Regions from separate parts of the Streptomyces sp. NPDC002232 genome, predicted to be linked through region 2. Evidence: riboswitches for the same ligand, from Rfam matches in the RefSeq annotation. Region 2 holds a riboswitch; the other holds the start of a gene.
What was found. Region 2 has a riboswitch for cobalamin ahead of cobN (cobaltochelatase subunit CobN). Riboswitches for the same ligand answer to the same signal wherever they lie in the genome.

Region 1 (7,303 bases), on a different contig from region 2:
ACGCTCGGGTGGTCCTCGCCGGCGATGCCCGGGGTGCGGGGGGTGACACCGGTGGCGACGACGACCTCGTCGTAGTCCTCCAGATCGGCGGCGGAGACGTACGTGTTCAGGCGGACGTCGATGCCGTGCTCGGCGAGCTGGACGCGGAAGTAGCGCAGCGTCTCGTCGAACTCCTCCTTGCCCGGCACCCGCTTGGCGATGTTCAGCTGGCCGCCGATCTCGGCGGCGCCGTCGAAGAGGGTGACGGAGTGACCGCGCTCGGCCGCGGACACCGCGCAGGAGAGTCCGGCCGGGCCCGCGCCGACGACCGCGACCCGCTTGGCGCGCCGGGTGGGGGAGAGGACCAGCTCGGTCTCGTGGCAGGCGCGCGGATTGACCAGGCAGGAGGTGATCTTCAGGCTGAAGGTGTGGTCGAGGCAGGCCTGGTTGCAGCCGATGCAGGTGTTGATGGTGTCCGCGCGGCCGGCCGTCGCCTTGGCGACGAAGTCGGGGTCGGCGAGGAAGGGACGGGCCAGCGAGACCAGGTCGGCGCGGCCGTCGGCGAGGATCTCCTCGGCGACCTCGGGGGTGTTGATGCGGTTGGAGGTGACGAGCGGGACGGAGACCGCGCCCATCAGCTTCTTCGTCACCCACGTGTAGGCGCCGCGCGGCACGGAGGTCGCGATGGTGGGGATGCGGGCCTCGTGCCAGCCGATGCCGGTGTTGATGATGGTCGCGCCCGCGGCCTCGATCTCCTGGGCGAGCCGGACGACCTCCTCCAGGGTGGAGCCGCCGGGGACGAGGTCCAGCATGGAGAGGCGGTAGACCAGGATGAAGTCCTCGCCGACGCGCTCGCGGATCCGGCGGACGATCTCCAGCGGGAAGCGGACCCGGTTCTCGTACGAGCCGCCCCACCGGTCGGCGCGGTGGTTGGTGGCGGCGGCGATGAACTCGTTGATGAGGTAGCCCTCGGAGCCCATCACCTCGACGCCGTCGTATCCGGCCTCCCGGGCGAGCTCGGCGCAGCGCGCGTAGTCCTCGACGGTCTGCTCGACCTCGGCGTCGGACAGCTCGTTCGGTACGAAGGGGCTGATGGGGGCCTTGAGGGGGCTGGGACCGACCAGGCCGGGGTGGTAGGCGTACCGGCCGAAGTGCAGGATCTGCATCGCGATCCGCCCGCCCTCGGCGTGCACGGCGTCCGTGATCAGACGGTGCTCGGCGACCTCCTCGGCGGTGGTGAGCTTGGCGCCGCCGTCCCAGGGCCGGCCGGCCTCGTTGGGCGCGATGCCGCCGGTGACGATGAGGCCGGCGCCGCCCCGGGCGCGCTCCGCGTAGAAGGCGGCCATGCGGGCGAAGCCGTGCTCGGTCTCCTCCAGGCCGACGTGCATCGACCCCATGATCACGCGGTTGGGCAGGGTGGTGAACCCGAGGTCGAGCGGGCTCAGCAGGTGCGGGTACGGGCTCATGGGGGCGTCTCCTCGCGCGGGGGTCGTCGCCCTCAGTTCTAGGGGACCCCGGACGTCTTCTGCAACTAGTTGCAGAAGAATCGGAGCGTGATGTCTACTACTCGGTAGCAAAGCTGGGTGCGTCCGGGGGAGGCTTGCGGGCCAGGTCTGCGGGCCCCGCGAAGCCTCCGGGCTCAGGAGGAGTGCCGCCCGCCGCGCGCCTCCGCGGCCACCCACGCGTCCAGGGCCTCCGGGGTGCGCGGCTCCGGCGCGTCCGCGCCCAGCAGACCGTGGACGCGCAGGAGGCGGGCCACCGAGGTCCCCCACGGGCGGCGCAGACGGGCCGCCGCCAGCAGGGCGTCGTCCGCGAGGAGCTCGGCGACCGGACCCGTGCGCAGCCCGGCGGGGGAGAGCACCGCCGCCCCGTCGGCCCAGCGCAGCGCCAGGTCCACGTCGTGCGTCGCCATCACCACCGTCGTCCCCGTCGCCCGCAGCCCCTCCAGGGTGTCGAGCAGCCGCTCCTGCCCGTCCGGGTCCAGCCCGGCCGTCGGCTCGTCCATGATCAGGACCCGGGGCCGCATCGCCACGGCGCCCGCGATCGCGGCCCGCTTCCGCTGCCCGTACGACAGCAGATGCGTCGGCCGGTCCTCCAGCGCCACGATGTCCAGCGCCTCCAGGGCCTCCCGCACCCGGAGCCGCACCTCCTCCTCCGGCAGGCCCAGGTTCATCGGCCCGAACGACACGTCCTGACCCACCGAGGCGGCGAACAACTGGTCGTCCGGGTCCTGGACGACCAGCTGCACCGTGGTCCGCAGCCGGGTCAGCCCCTTCCGGTCGTACGCCACCTCCGCCCCGTCCAGGAGCAGCGCCCCGCTCCCGCAGCGCAGCCCCCCGCTGAGCAGCCGCAGCAGTGTCGTCTTGCCGCTGCCGTTGCGGCCGAGGAGCGCGATCGCGTGCCCCTCCGCCACCGCGAAGTCCACGCCCGCGAGGACGGGAGGGCCGTCCTCGTAGGCGAATCCCGCCTTCACCAGCTCCACGACGGGGGTCGGAGACGTCACGGAAGAAACCTTTCCAGTACGAGGGTGAGGGCGACGAGACCCGCGAGGAGCAGGCCCGTCGCCGTGAGGAACCGCCGGGAGACCGCACAGGCGGGCACCAGCACCCGCAGCGTCCCGTCGTAACCGCGTCCGGCCAGCCCCGACTGCATGCGCTGCGCCCGGTCGAAGGCCCGGACGAAGGTCGTCGCGCCGAGACCGGCGAGCGAACGCCAGGTCGCGGCCCGGGTGGTGTGGCCGAGCCGGGCCGCCTGCGCCTGCCGGATCTTCGTCAGCGCGTCGAGCAGCAGGAAGATGATCCGGTACATCACGAGCGCCACGTCCACCACCGGCGCCGGGACGCCCGCCCGGACCAGCCGGGGCAGCACGTCCGACACCGGAGTCGTGAAGGCGAAGAGCAGCACCCCGAGCGAGGCCGACGCGGTCCGCAGGAGCAACTCGGCGGCGTGCGCGGGACCGTCGGGGGCGAGGGCCACCGGCCCCCGCGCCCCGCCCACCGCGAAGAGCAGCGGGACCGCGCCCGTGACGCAGAAGCCGAGCGGGATGCGGAACGCCCGCCACAGCTGCCGACCCGGCACTCCGGCCGGGCCCAGCAGCACCGCGAGCGTGGCCGCCGCCACGAGCACCGCGCCGGGCCACGGCGGCAGGGTCACCGCGCACAGGGTCAGGCCGAAGCCGAGGAGAGCCTTCTCCGCGGGATGGCGGCGGCGCCAGCGGCTGCTGTGCGCCGCCGCGTCGATCGGCAGCATCGGCGGCTACGCGCCCGTGCCGTCGAAGGGGCGCGAGCCGTCGTCGGCCGCCGGGACCCCGGCGTCGGCGGAACCGCCGCCCGCCGCCCCGGGACCTCCGAGGCCGTCGGCCCCGCCCTCCTTCGCCGCGCTCTCGGTACGCACCGCTCCGGCGGTCTCCGCGCGCACGGCCTCGGCGCTCTCCGTACGTACCCTCCCGGTGGTCTCCGTCCGCACGCCCTCGACGCCCTCGGTCCCCGCGCCCTCCGTCCGCACCGCTCCGGCGGTCTCGGCCGCCGCGCGGGCCGCGCCCTGGCGGCGGCCGCGCCGGAGCCCGAAGTAGTAGGCCAGGACGCCGGCGCCCAGCGCCGCCTGGAGGGCGAAGAGCGCCGACTCGATCTCCCCGGACGGCGGCTCGTACAGCGGGCTGAACCACGGCTCGTAGTCCGGACGGAGCTCCGTGATCGCGGTCTCCGCCTCCGCGTCCGCCCCCGCGAACGGCTCCTTCTTGTGGTCGCCCATGCCCAGGGCGACCGGCAGGACCGCCAGCGCGGCGACGAGGAGCAGCAGCAGCGTGTTGATCTTCGCGTTCCGGCTCATCGCGCGGCCACCTCCTCCTGGCGCTCCGCCTTCGACCGGCCCAGGACGCCGAGCCGGAGCAGCTCGCCCTTGCTGGACTGGGTGAGCAGCCGCATCACGAGCACCGTCAGCAGGCCCTCGCTCACCGCGAGCGGGATCTGGGTCACGGCGAAGATGCCGCCGAACTTGGCCAGCGCGCCGGGCACACCGCTGGCGGGGTCGGGGAACGCCAGGGCCAGCTGCACGCTGGTGACGCAGTACGTGGACAGGTCGGCGACGAACGCGCCGAAGAAGACGGCCACCATCAGCGGCGCACCGGAGCGCCGCAGCAGCAGATACGTCCCGTACCCGGCCCAGGGCCCGACGATCGCCATCGAGAAGGCGTTCGCCCCGAGGGTGGTCAGCCCGCCGTGCGCCAGCAGCAGCGCCTGGAACAGCAGGGTGATCGTCCCGAGGACCGCCATGATCGGGGGCCGGAAGAGGATGGCGCCCAGACCCGTACCCGTCGGATGGGAGCAACTTCCCGTGACGGACGGGAGCTTGAGCGCCGACAGGACGAACGTGAAGGCGCCGGAGGCGCCCAGTAGCAGCGTGGACTCGGGGTTGGACCGTACTTCGCGGGTCAGCGCGCGCACCCCGTGGGCGACGAACGGCGCGGCCGCGACGCTCCAGGCGGCGGCGTGCACAGGGGGCAGATACCCCTCGGCTATATGCATGGTCGGGAGACCTCTCCAGCACCTCGTGGATGGACAACGCACCCCGGCCGGTCTCCTGGCTGACGGTCATACGGCCCGACTCCGCCTTCCCACACCGCCGCGGTCTCCCGCGCCGGTCCAGTGGCCTCCCCGAGGTGTTCCCCCCGGGGATGGAGCCGGACCTCCCGATCACAGTGGCGAGGGCCGCACCGGTACTGCACCGGTTTCCCGTACACCAAGGCCCTGCGACATTAGTGGGTTGACCTGCTGGATCACAACACGGCCGCCACCCGGCGCGGCCCGCCGATCACTCCCCGCACACGGCGTGGGAGCTCACTCCTTGCGGTAGGAGTACGCCTCCGAGGCCGCCGCGGCCACCGCGTCGAGGTCCCCGCCGGCGCTCGCCGTGACGAGCGCGGCGACCGCTCCCTCGACGAACGGCGCGTCCACCAGGCGGGCGCCCTCCGGCAGTTCGTCGCCCTCGGCGAGCAGTGCCTTCACGGTGAGGACCGCGCTGCCCAGGTCGACCAGGAGCGCCACCCCGGCCCCCCGGTCCACGGCCTCCGCGGCGGCGCGGATCAGCTCGGAACTCGTCCCGAGACCGCCGTCCGGGAGCCCGCCCGCCGGCAGCAGAGGCGCCGTTTCGCCGCCGCCCGCCAGACCGCGCGCCAGCTCGGCCACCGCCGTCGCGACCGCCGCGCTGTGCGAGACGAGCACGATGCCGACCGGGGCGGCGGACCCGGGCGCGGCGCTCATCGGGCGCCCTCGGCGCGTGCGGTGTCGGCGAGCGCCGCGAACAGCAGGGCCGAGGAGGTCGCCCCCGGATCCTGGTGCCCGACCGACCGCTCCCCGAGATAACTGGCCCGGCCCTTGCGGGCCCGGAGGGGTACGGTCGCCAGGGCCCCGTCCTCCGCGGCGGTCCGGGCCGCCTCGTACGAGCTGCGGAGCCCCTCGACGGCCGGGACGAGCGCGTCCAGCATCGTCTTGTCCCCGGCCTGGGCGCCGCCCAGCTGGGCCACGGCGGCCGCGCCGGCGCCGAGGGCCTCCGCCAGCCGCACCCGGGTGACCCGCGCGTCCTCGCCCAGGGTCTTCCCGGCGCGCCGCAGCAGCGTCCCGTACAGCGGCCCCGAGGCGCCGCCCACCGTGGAGATCAGCTGCCGCCCGGCGGCGGTCAGCACCGCGCCCGGGGTCTCCGGCGGCTCCTTGGCCAGGATCTCCGTCACGGCGGCGAAGCCCCGCTTGAGGTTGGCCCCGTGGTCGGCGTCGCCGATGGCCGAGTCCAGCTCGGTGAGCCGGTCCGCCTCCCGGTCGACGTCCTCGGCCACCGCGGCCAGCCAGCGCACCAGGAATCCGGCGTCGATCGTCTCCGTCATGTCGCTCCCCATGCCCGATCCCGTCTCACCGGCCCCAGCGCAGCGCAGGTGTCTGCACCGGAGCGTCCCACAGCCGCAGCAGTTCCTCGTCGATCTCGCACAGGGTCACCGAGCATCCGGCCATGTCGAGCGAGGTCACGTAGTTCCCGACCAGGGTCCGGGCGACCGGCACCCGCCGCTCGGCGAGCACCCGCTGCACCTCGGCGTTGAAGCCGTACAGCTCCAGGAGGGGAGTGGCGCCCATGCCGTTCACCAGGGCGATGACCGGCCCGGACGGGCGCAGGTCCTCGACGACGGCGTCCACGGCGAAGTCCGCGATCTCGCGGGAGGTCATCATGGCCCGCCGCTCCCGGCCCGGTTCGCCGTGGATGCCGATGCCCAACTCCAGCTCGCCCTCGGGCAGGTCGAAGGTCGGACTGCCCTTGGCGGGCGTGGTGCAGGCGCTCAGGGCCACCCCGAAGGACCGGGACCGCTCGTCGACCCGGCGGGCGATCGCCTCCACGCGCTCCAGCGGGGCGCCCTCCTCGGCGGCGGCCCCCGCGATCTTCTCCACGAACAGCGTGGCCCCGGTCCCGCGCCGGCCCGCCGTGTACAGACTGTCCGTCACGGCCACGTCGTCGTCGACGAGGACCTTGGCGACCCGGATGCCCTCGTCCTCGGCGAGCTCCGCGGCCATCTCGAAGTTCAGCACGTCGCCGGTGTAGTTCTTGACGACGAAGAGCACCCCGGCGCCGCTGTCGACCGCGGCCGCGGCCCGCACCATCTGATCGGGCACGGGGGAGGTGAAGACCTCTCCGGGGCACGCGGCCGCCAGCATGCCGTACCCCACGAACCCTCCGTGCAGGGGCTCGTGCCCGGACCCGCCGCCGGAGACCAGCGCCACCTTCCCGGCCACGGGCGCGTCCCGCCGCACCACGACCCGCCGCTCGACGTCCACGGTCAGCTCGGGATGCGCCGCGGCCATCCCCCGCAGCGCGTCGGCGACGACGGTCTCGGGAACGTTGATCAGCATCCTCATGGGAACCTCCTGGTGAGACGGGCAGGCAAGCTGCTGGGCAGGGTCTTTGCAGGTCAGGGCAGGTGAGGCGGTTATGGATCTTGGCGGTTCGAGGCGACGCGGGGCGGTTCTGAGCGGTATTGATACCGGCTCGATCCGACTTCCCCGATGGGCCATCAGGTCAGGGATCACGTCCTGCCTTCAAGGGTGCGCATCATGGCGTAATTATCGACCCGAGATCGTGAGCGTGCACGGGGGCGTAGGGCACTCCAGGTCGTGGCTCAGTGCGACCTCCTGTAGCTGCCGCCGCCTGCGCAAGCGCAAGATCTTCCCGCTACCCTCACCCCGGCCGAGACCAGGCGGCGGCACCAACACGCCCTCGCGACATCACCATCGAGCGTCCGAGATCACGGGAAACCCCAACTCGGTCCTGGCCCCGCGACCCGCACAGT
Region 2 (7,303 bases):
GCGATGGAGCGCGCGATGGAGCGGCCGTGGCGGGCCGAGTGGTAGGCGATGACGTCGGCCGCCGCGATGGCCTTCACGGCGGCGACGGTCATCAGGTCCGGGTCGCCGGGGCCGAGCCCGACGCCGTACAGCTTGCCGGTCACGGGGCTCATGCCTGGATCTCCGCTTCGTGGGCGAGGGCGTTGATCGCGGCGGCCGTGATCGCGCTGCCGCCGCGCCGGCCCCGGACGACCAGGTAGTCGAGGCCGAGGGTGTTCTCGGCCAGGGCGTCCTTGGACTCGGCGGCGCCGATGAAGCCGACGGGTATGCCGAGGACGGCGGCGGGCCTCCCGGCGCCCTTCGCGATCATCTCCAGGAGGTGGAAGAGGGCGGTCGGCGCGTTGCCGATGGCGACGACGGAGCCTTCGAGGCGGTCCCGCCACAGCTCCAGGGCGGCGGCGGAGCGGGTGGTGCCGAGCTCGGCGGCGAGGGCGGGCACGGCCGGGTCGGAGAGCGCGCAGAGCACCTCGTTGTCGGCGGGCAGCCGCTTGCGGGTGACGCCGCTGGCGACCATCTGGGCGTCGCAGAGGATCGGCGCGCCGGCGCGCAGGGCCGCGCGGGCGTTCGCGACGACCTGGGGGGAGTACGCGATGTCCTGCACGAGGTCGGTCATGCCGCAGGCGTGGATCATCCGGACCGCCACCATGGCGACGTCGGCGGGCAGGTCCGCGAGGTCCGCCTCGGCGCGGATCGTGGCAAAGGACCGGCGGTAGATCTCCGTCCCGTCCTTCTCGTAGTCGAACATCCTGGTGCTCTCGCTCATCTCGTCGTGCGGGCCTTGGTCACTGCGTCGGGCAGGGCGGTACGGGGGGTGGGGACGCCGTCCACCCGGTAGCTGTCGTCGCCGGTGGCGAGGACGTCGGTCCAGGCGCCGTGCGGGTGTCCGCAGCGGCGCTCGCACCCGGAGAAGTGCACGGGCAGGACGGGACGGGCGGGGTGTCCCGGCGGGCCGGGGCGGCGCGCGGCGGGTCCCGGGGCGGCGTCGGCGCGGACGTCGGCGAGGGACTTCGCGCAGCCGGGCCGCCCGGTGCAGGCGGTGACCCCGGCCCAGGGGGAGTCGGGGCGGGTGATCAGCCCGGCCGCGTCGAGCAGGGGCAGCAGGCCGGGGTCCGTCCCGGCCACGACGACCCCGCGCCAGGGCGTGAGGCGCACCTCGTCGGCGGGGAGCAGCGCCCGCAGCCGGGCGGCGGTGAGCCGGCCGAGCGGGGCGAGCACGGAGAGGGCGGCGGGTCCGAGGACGCCGGGCGCGGGGGGAGGGCCGTGCGGGAGCGCCGGCGCGGGGACGGGCTCCCCGGCCACCCCGCACTCCGCCAGGTCCACCCCGTACCCCCGGGGCAGCTCGCGGACCCGCCAGGCGCCGGTGCCGGCCTCGGCGGCCGCGGCCAGGAAGCCGCCCGCCGCGGCCAGGGCGGCCGAGGGCGCGTCGGAGGCCGCGAGCCGGACGGCCCGCCCGCCGACGTGCAGCTCCGCCGCCCCGCCGCCCACTGCGACCAAGGTCACATCCCCGCCGAGTCCGGCGACGTCTCCCCGGCCGTCGTCGAGGACGAAGAGGAACCGGCCGGAGAGCGCAGACGCCCACGGCGCGGACAGCAGGTGGCTGTCGAGCTCACGGGCCCACAACTGCACGTCGGACGCGCCGAGTCCGTCGAGGCCCGAGGCGGGCGAGGCGACGATGTTGCGGACGCGCTCGTGGGTGGGGGAGGGCAGCAGGCCGGCCTCGGCGAGGAGCGCCGCCAGCTCGGCCCCGCAGTCGTCGGCGAGGCCGCGCAGCTCCGCGTTGCCGCGCGAGGTGATGCTGAGCCGCCCGTCGCCGAGGGTCTCGGCCGCGTCCGCCAGGACCTCGACCTGATGAGCCGTCAGGCGACCTGCGGGCAGCCGCAGTCGGGCCAGGCGTCCGTCGTCGGCGGAGTGCAGGCGCAGCGCCCCGGGGCAGGCGTCGCCACGGTCCCGTACGCGCGGTTCGCCCGGTTCGGGCACCGGGGGTGGGGTGGGCGGCATGGCGGCGAGCATACCCACGGGGAACCGGCCGGCCACCGGGTGTGATCCGGTCGACCCCGCCGCTCCCTGGGGCCCGCCGACGCCACGATCTAGGATGCAGATCGGCATGGGGTCCCAGGACCCCGGGGAGGAAGCCCGGTGAGATTCCGGCGCGGTCCCGCCACTGTGAGCCCGCACCCGCGGGTGAGTCAGGAACTCCCGCCGTCCATCTGACCACCCGGGGCGCGGACAACCCCGAGGAAGGCCTGAGCCTCGCCATGCTCCTGCTGCTGTCGCACTCCGACACCGACCTGCTCAGCGCCCGCGCGGCCGGAGGGCCGGTGGAGTACCGCTTCGCCAACCCCTCCCGCCTCCCCCTGGCCGACCTGCCCGCCCTGCTCGACGGCGTCGACCTCGTCCTCGTCCGGCTCCTCGGCGGCGTCCGCTCCTGGCAGGAGGGCCTGGACACGATCCTGGCCGCCGGGAAGCCGGTCGTCGTACTGAGCGGCGAACAGGCCCCCGACGCCCAGCTCATGGAGGCCTCCACCGTCCCCGTCGGCGTCGCCACCGAGGCGCACGCCTACCTGGCGCACGGCGGCCCGGCCAACCTGGAGCAGCTGGCCCGCTTCCTCTCCGACACCGTCCTGCTCACCGGCCACGGCTTCGAGGCCCCGGCGGCCGCCCCCACCTGGGGCCCGCTGGACCGGACCGCGAAGGACGGCGACGGTCCGACGATCGCCGTGCTCTACTACCGCGCCCACCACATGAGCGGGAACACCGCCTTCGTCGACGCCCTCTGCGGCGCGATCGAGGACGCCGGCGCGCGCGCCCTCCCGCTGTACGTGGCGTCCCTCCGGGCCCCCGAGACGGAGCTCGTCGACACGCTGCGCACCGCCGACGCGATCGTCACGACCGTCCTCGCGGCCGGCGGCACCAAGCCCGCCGAGGCCCAGGCCGGAGGCGACGAGGAGGCCTGGGACGCGGGCGCGCTCGCCGCGCTCGACGTGCCGATCCTCCAGGCGCTGTGCCTGACCGGCTCGCGGTCGGCGTGGGAGGAGAACGACGAGGGCCTGTCCCCGCTGGACGCCGCCAGCCAGGTCGCGGTGCCCGAGTTCGACGGCCGCCTCATCACCGTCCCGTTCTCCTTCAAGGAGATCGACGCCGACGGTCTGCCCGCGTACGTCGCCGACGCCGAGCGGGCGGCCCGCGTCGCCGGGATCGCCGTCCGGCACGCCCGGCTCCGCCACATCCCGAACGCCGAGAAGCGGCTGGCGCTCGTCCTCTCCGCGTACCCGACGAAGCACTCCCGCATCGGCAACGCGGTCGGTCTCGACACCCCCGCCTCCGCCGTGTCCCTGCTCCGCCGCCTGATCGCGGAGGGCTACGACTTCGGCCCCGAGGCCGACCTGCCCGGCGTGGTCTCCGGCGACGGCGACGAGCTGATCTACGCCCTCATCGAGGCCGGCGGCCACGACCAGGACTGGCTGACCGAGGAGCAGCTCGCGAAGAACCCGGTCCGCATCCCGGCCGCCGACTACAAGCGCTGGTACGCGACGCTGCCCGCCGAGCTCCGCGAGCAGGTCGAGGAGCACTGGGGCCCGGCGCCCGGCGAGATGTTCCTCGACCGGTCCCGCAATCCGGAGGGCGACCTCGTCCTCGCCGCCCTGCGCCGCGGGAACCTGCTGGTCCTCATCCAGCCCCCGCGCGGCTTCGGCGAGAACCCGATCGCGATCTACCACGACCCCGACCTCCCGCCGTCCCACCACTACCTGGCGGCCTACCGCTGGATCGCGGCCCGCGCCGAGGACGGCGGCTTCGGCGCCGACGCCATGGTCCACCTGGGCAAGCACGGCAACCTGGAGTGGCTGCCCGGCAAGAACGCCGGCCTGTCCGCCGCCTGCGGCCCCGACGCGGCCCTCGGCGACATCCCGCTGATCTACCCGTTCCTCGTCAACGACCCGGGCGAGGGCACCCAGGCCAAGCGGCGCGTGCACGCCACCCTGGTCGACCACCTGGTCCCGCCGATGGCCCGCGCCGACTCGTACGGCGACATCGCGCGCCTGGAGCAGCTCCTCGACGAGTACGCGCAGATCTCCTCCATGGACCCGGCGAAGCTGCCCGCGATCCGCGCGCAGATCTGGACCCTGATCCAGGCGGCGAAGCTCGACCACGACCTCGGCCTGGAGGAGCGCCCGGAGGACGACGGCTTCGACGACTTCCTGCTGCACGTCGACGGCTGGCTGTGCGAGGTCAAGGACGCCCAGATCCGCGACGGGCTGCACGTCCTCGGCGGTGCCCCGGAGGGCGAGGCCCGGGTGAACCTGGTCCTGTCCATCCTGCGCGCCCGCCAGATCTGGGGCGGCACGCAGGCGCTGCCCGGTCTGCGCGAGGCCCTCGGCCTGGACGAGTCGGCCGCGACCCGGACCACCGCCGACGAGGCCGAGGCGAAGGCCCGCGAGCTGGTCGAGGGCATGGAGGCCGCCGGCTGGTCCGTCGACGCGATCGGCACGGTCGCCGCCGCGTACGGCTCCGAGGTCCGGGACGTGCTGCGCTTCGCCTGTGAGCAGGTCGTGCCGCGCCTGGCCGCCACCACCGACGAGCTGGCGCACGCCGTGCACGCCCTGAACGGCGGCTTCGTCCCGGCCGGACCGTCCGGCTCCCCGCTGCGCGGCCTGGTCAACGTCCTGCCGACCGGCCGCAACTTCTACTCGGTCGACCCGAAGGCCGTGCCGTCCCGGCTCGCCTGGGAGACCGGGCAGGCGCTGGCCGACTCGCTGCTCACCCGCTACCGCGACGACAACGGCACGTGGCCGACCTCCGTCGGCCTGTCCCTGTGGGGCACGAGCGCGATGCGCACCGCCGGCGACGACGTCGCCGAGGCCCTCGCCCTGCTCGGCGTCCGCCCGCTGTGGGACGAGGCCTCGCGCCGGGTCAACGGCCTGGAGCCGATCCCGCTCGACGAGCTCGGCCGTCCGCGCGTCGATGTGACGCTGCGCATCTCGGGCTTCTTCCGGGACGCCTTCCCGCACGTCATCGGCCTCCTCGACGACGCCGTACGGCTCGTGGCGGGTCTGGAGGACGAGTCCGCCGAGGACAACCACGTCCGGGCGCACGCGCAGGCCGACCTCGCGGAGCACGGCGACGAGCGGCGCGCCACCACCAGGATCTTCGGCTCCCGTCCGGGCACGTACGGCGCGGGCATCCTCCAGCTGATCGACTCGCGGGACTGGCGCACGGACGCCGACCTCGCCGAGGTGTACACGGTGTGGGGCGGTTACGCCTACGGGCGCGGGCTCGAAGGACGTCCGGCGCGCGCCGAGATGGAGACCGCGTACAAGCGGATCGCGGTGGCCGCGAAGAACACGGACACCCGCGAGCACGACATCGCCGACTCGGACGACTACTTCCAGTACCACGGCGGCATGGTCGCGACCGTCCGCGCGCTCACGGGCACCTCCCCGGAGGCGTACATCGGCGACTCGACCCGTCCGGAGACCGTCCGCACGCGCACGCTCGTCGAGGAGACCTCCCGGGTCTTCCGGGCCCGCGTGGTCAACCCCCGCTGGATCGAGGCGATGCGCCGCCACGGCTACAAGGGCGCGTTCGAGCTGGCGGCGACCGTCGACTACCTCTTCGGGTACGACGCGACGACGGGTGTGGTCGCCGACTGGATGTACGACAAGCTCACCCAGGAGTACGTGCTCGACGCGGAGAACCAGGCCTTCCTGAAGGAGGCCAACCCGTGGGCCCTGCACGGCATCGCCGAGCGGCTGCTCGAAGCCGAGTCGCGCGGCATGTGGGAGAAGCCGGACCCGGAGACGCTGGCCGCCCTGCGCCAGGTCTTCCTGGAGACGGAGGGCGACCTGGAGGGCTCGGACGACTAGGTCCGCGCCAGGGCCGGGGTCAGGTCGAGGACCCGGCCCCGGAATCCCTCCCGCAGCCGCCGGTCGTGGCTGACCACGATCAGCGTGCCCCGGTACGCGGCGAGCGCGGCCTCCAGCTCCTCCACCAGGCCGGGGGCCAGGTGGTTGGTCGGCTCGTCGAGGAGGAGCAGGTCGGCGGGGGAGGCGACCAGCCGGGCCAGCTCCAGCCTGCGGCGCTGCCCGGTCGAAAGCAGCCGGACCGGGGTCGTCAGATCGCGGGCCGCGAAGAGCCCGAGGGCGAGCAGCTCGTCCTCGCGGCCCTCTCCGAAGGCCTCGCCCACCGTACGGGGGTCGGTGGGTGGGGCCGTGTCCTGGCGGAGCAGCCCGACCCGGGCGGGCACGGTCACCGTGCCCGCGTCCGGGGCGAGTTCGCCCGCCAGGACCCGGAGGAGGGTGGTCTTTCCCGCGCCGTTGGGCCCGGTGACCAGGAGGCGCCCGCCCGGGTCGAGGTGGAGGGCGTCGAGGTGCAGTCTGCCGTCGACGCGTATCCCGGCGAGATCGACGGGCGCGCCCTCCCCCGCGATCTCCGTGCGGAACCGGAGCGGTTCCGGCGGCGGGGGCACGGGGTGGCCGGTGAGCCGGGCGAGCTGCTCGCGGGCCGCGCGGATGCGGCTCATCGCGCCGTGCGCCCGTGACCGGGCGCGGAAGGCGCCGGCCCCGCTGAACGCGGCCGGGGCCTTGCGGGGGATCGCGGAGAAGCGGTCGATGTTCGTGTCGGCGAGGGCCCGGTGGCGGGCGAGTTCGGCCTTCCACTCCTCGTACGCGCGCTGCCTGCGGGCCCGTTCGGCGGCGCGTCCGGCGAGGTAGCCCGGGTAGCCGTCGCCGTACCGCCGCACGGTGTGGCGGTCCTCGTCGACCTCCAGGACGGCGGTCGCGACCCGGTCGAGGAAGACCCGGTCGTGGGAGACGGCCACGATCGTGCCCCGGTGGGCGCGCAGCCGGTCCTCCAGCCAGGACACGGCCTGGTCGTCGAGGTCGTTGGTCGGCTCGTCGAGGAGCAGCAGTTCGGGCTCGGCGGCGAGGACGGCGGCCAGGGCGAGCCGGGAGCGCTGTCCGCCGGAGAGCGTCCCGAGCGGCCGGGCGCGGTCGAGGGGGCCGGGCTCGCCGAGCCTGCGGAGGACGGTCTCGACGCGCCGGTCGGCTCCGGCGCCGCCCCGGGCCTCGTGGGCGGTGAGCAGCCGGGCGTATCCGGCGAGGTCCCCGGTGGTGGCGAGCTCGGCCTCGGCGGTGCGGATCGCCCGCTCCAGCTCCCGCAGTTCGGCCAGCGCGTGGTCGACGGCGTCGCCGACGGTGGCGTCCGGGGGGAGGTCGAGGGTCTGGGCGAGGTGGCCGAGGCCGCCGGGGGACTCGACGGTCACGGTGCC

Region 1: another riboswitch for cobalamin. It lies ahead of ACFYXU_RS14765 (energy-coupling factor ABC transporter permease); the one in region 2 lies ahead of cobN (cobaltochelatase subunit CobN).

What each region holds. Positions count from the first base shown of each region.
Region 1 covers NZ_JBIARV010000003.1:490,100-497,402, forward strand. Annotated here, with positions in the region: gene ACFYXU_RS14745 (FAD-dependent oxidoreductase) at 1-1,445, opposite strand, end outside; gene ACFYXU_RS14750 (ATP-binding cassette domain-containing protein) at 1,619-2,482, opposite strand; gene cbiQ (cobalt ECF transporter T component CbiQ) at 2,479-3,228, opposite strand; gene ACFYXU_RS14760 (energy-coupling factor ABC transporter substrate-binding protein) at 3,235-3,807, opposite strand; gene ACFYXU_RS14765 (energy-coupling factor ABC transporter permease) at 3,804-4,502, opposite strand; cobalamin riboswitch at 4,530-4,764, opposite strand; gene ACFYXU_RS14770 (PTS-dependent dihydroxyacetone kinase phosphotransferase subunit DhaM) at 4,815-5,237, opposite strand; gene dhaL (dihydroxyacetone kinase subunit DhaL) at 5,234-5,854, opposite strand; gene dhaK (dihydroxyacetone kinase subunit DhaK) at 5,880-6,872, opposite strand.
Region 2 covers NZ_JBIARV010000006.1:321,957-329,259, reverse strand. Annotated here, with positions in the region: gene ACFYXU_RS29750 (precorrin-2 C(20)-methyltransferase) at 1-152, opposite strand, end outside; gene ACFYXU_RS29745 (precorrin-8X methylmutase) at 149-784, opposite strand; gene ACFYXU_RS29740 (cobalamin biosynthesis protein CobG) at 799-2,049, opposite strand; cobalamin riboswitch at 2,129-2,257, shown strand; gene cobN (cobaltochelatase subunit CobN) at 2,295-5,900, shown strand; gene abc-f (ribosomal protection-like ABC-F family protein) at 5,897-7,303, opposite strand, start outside.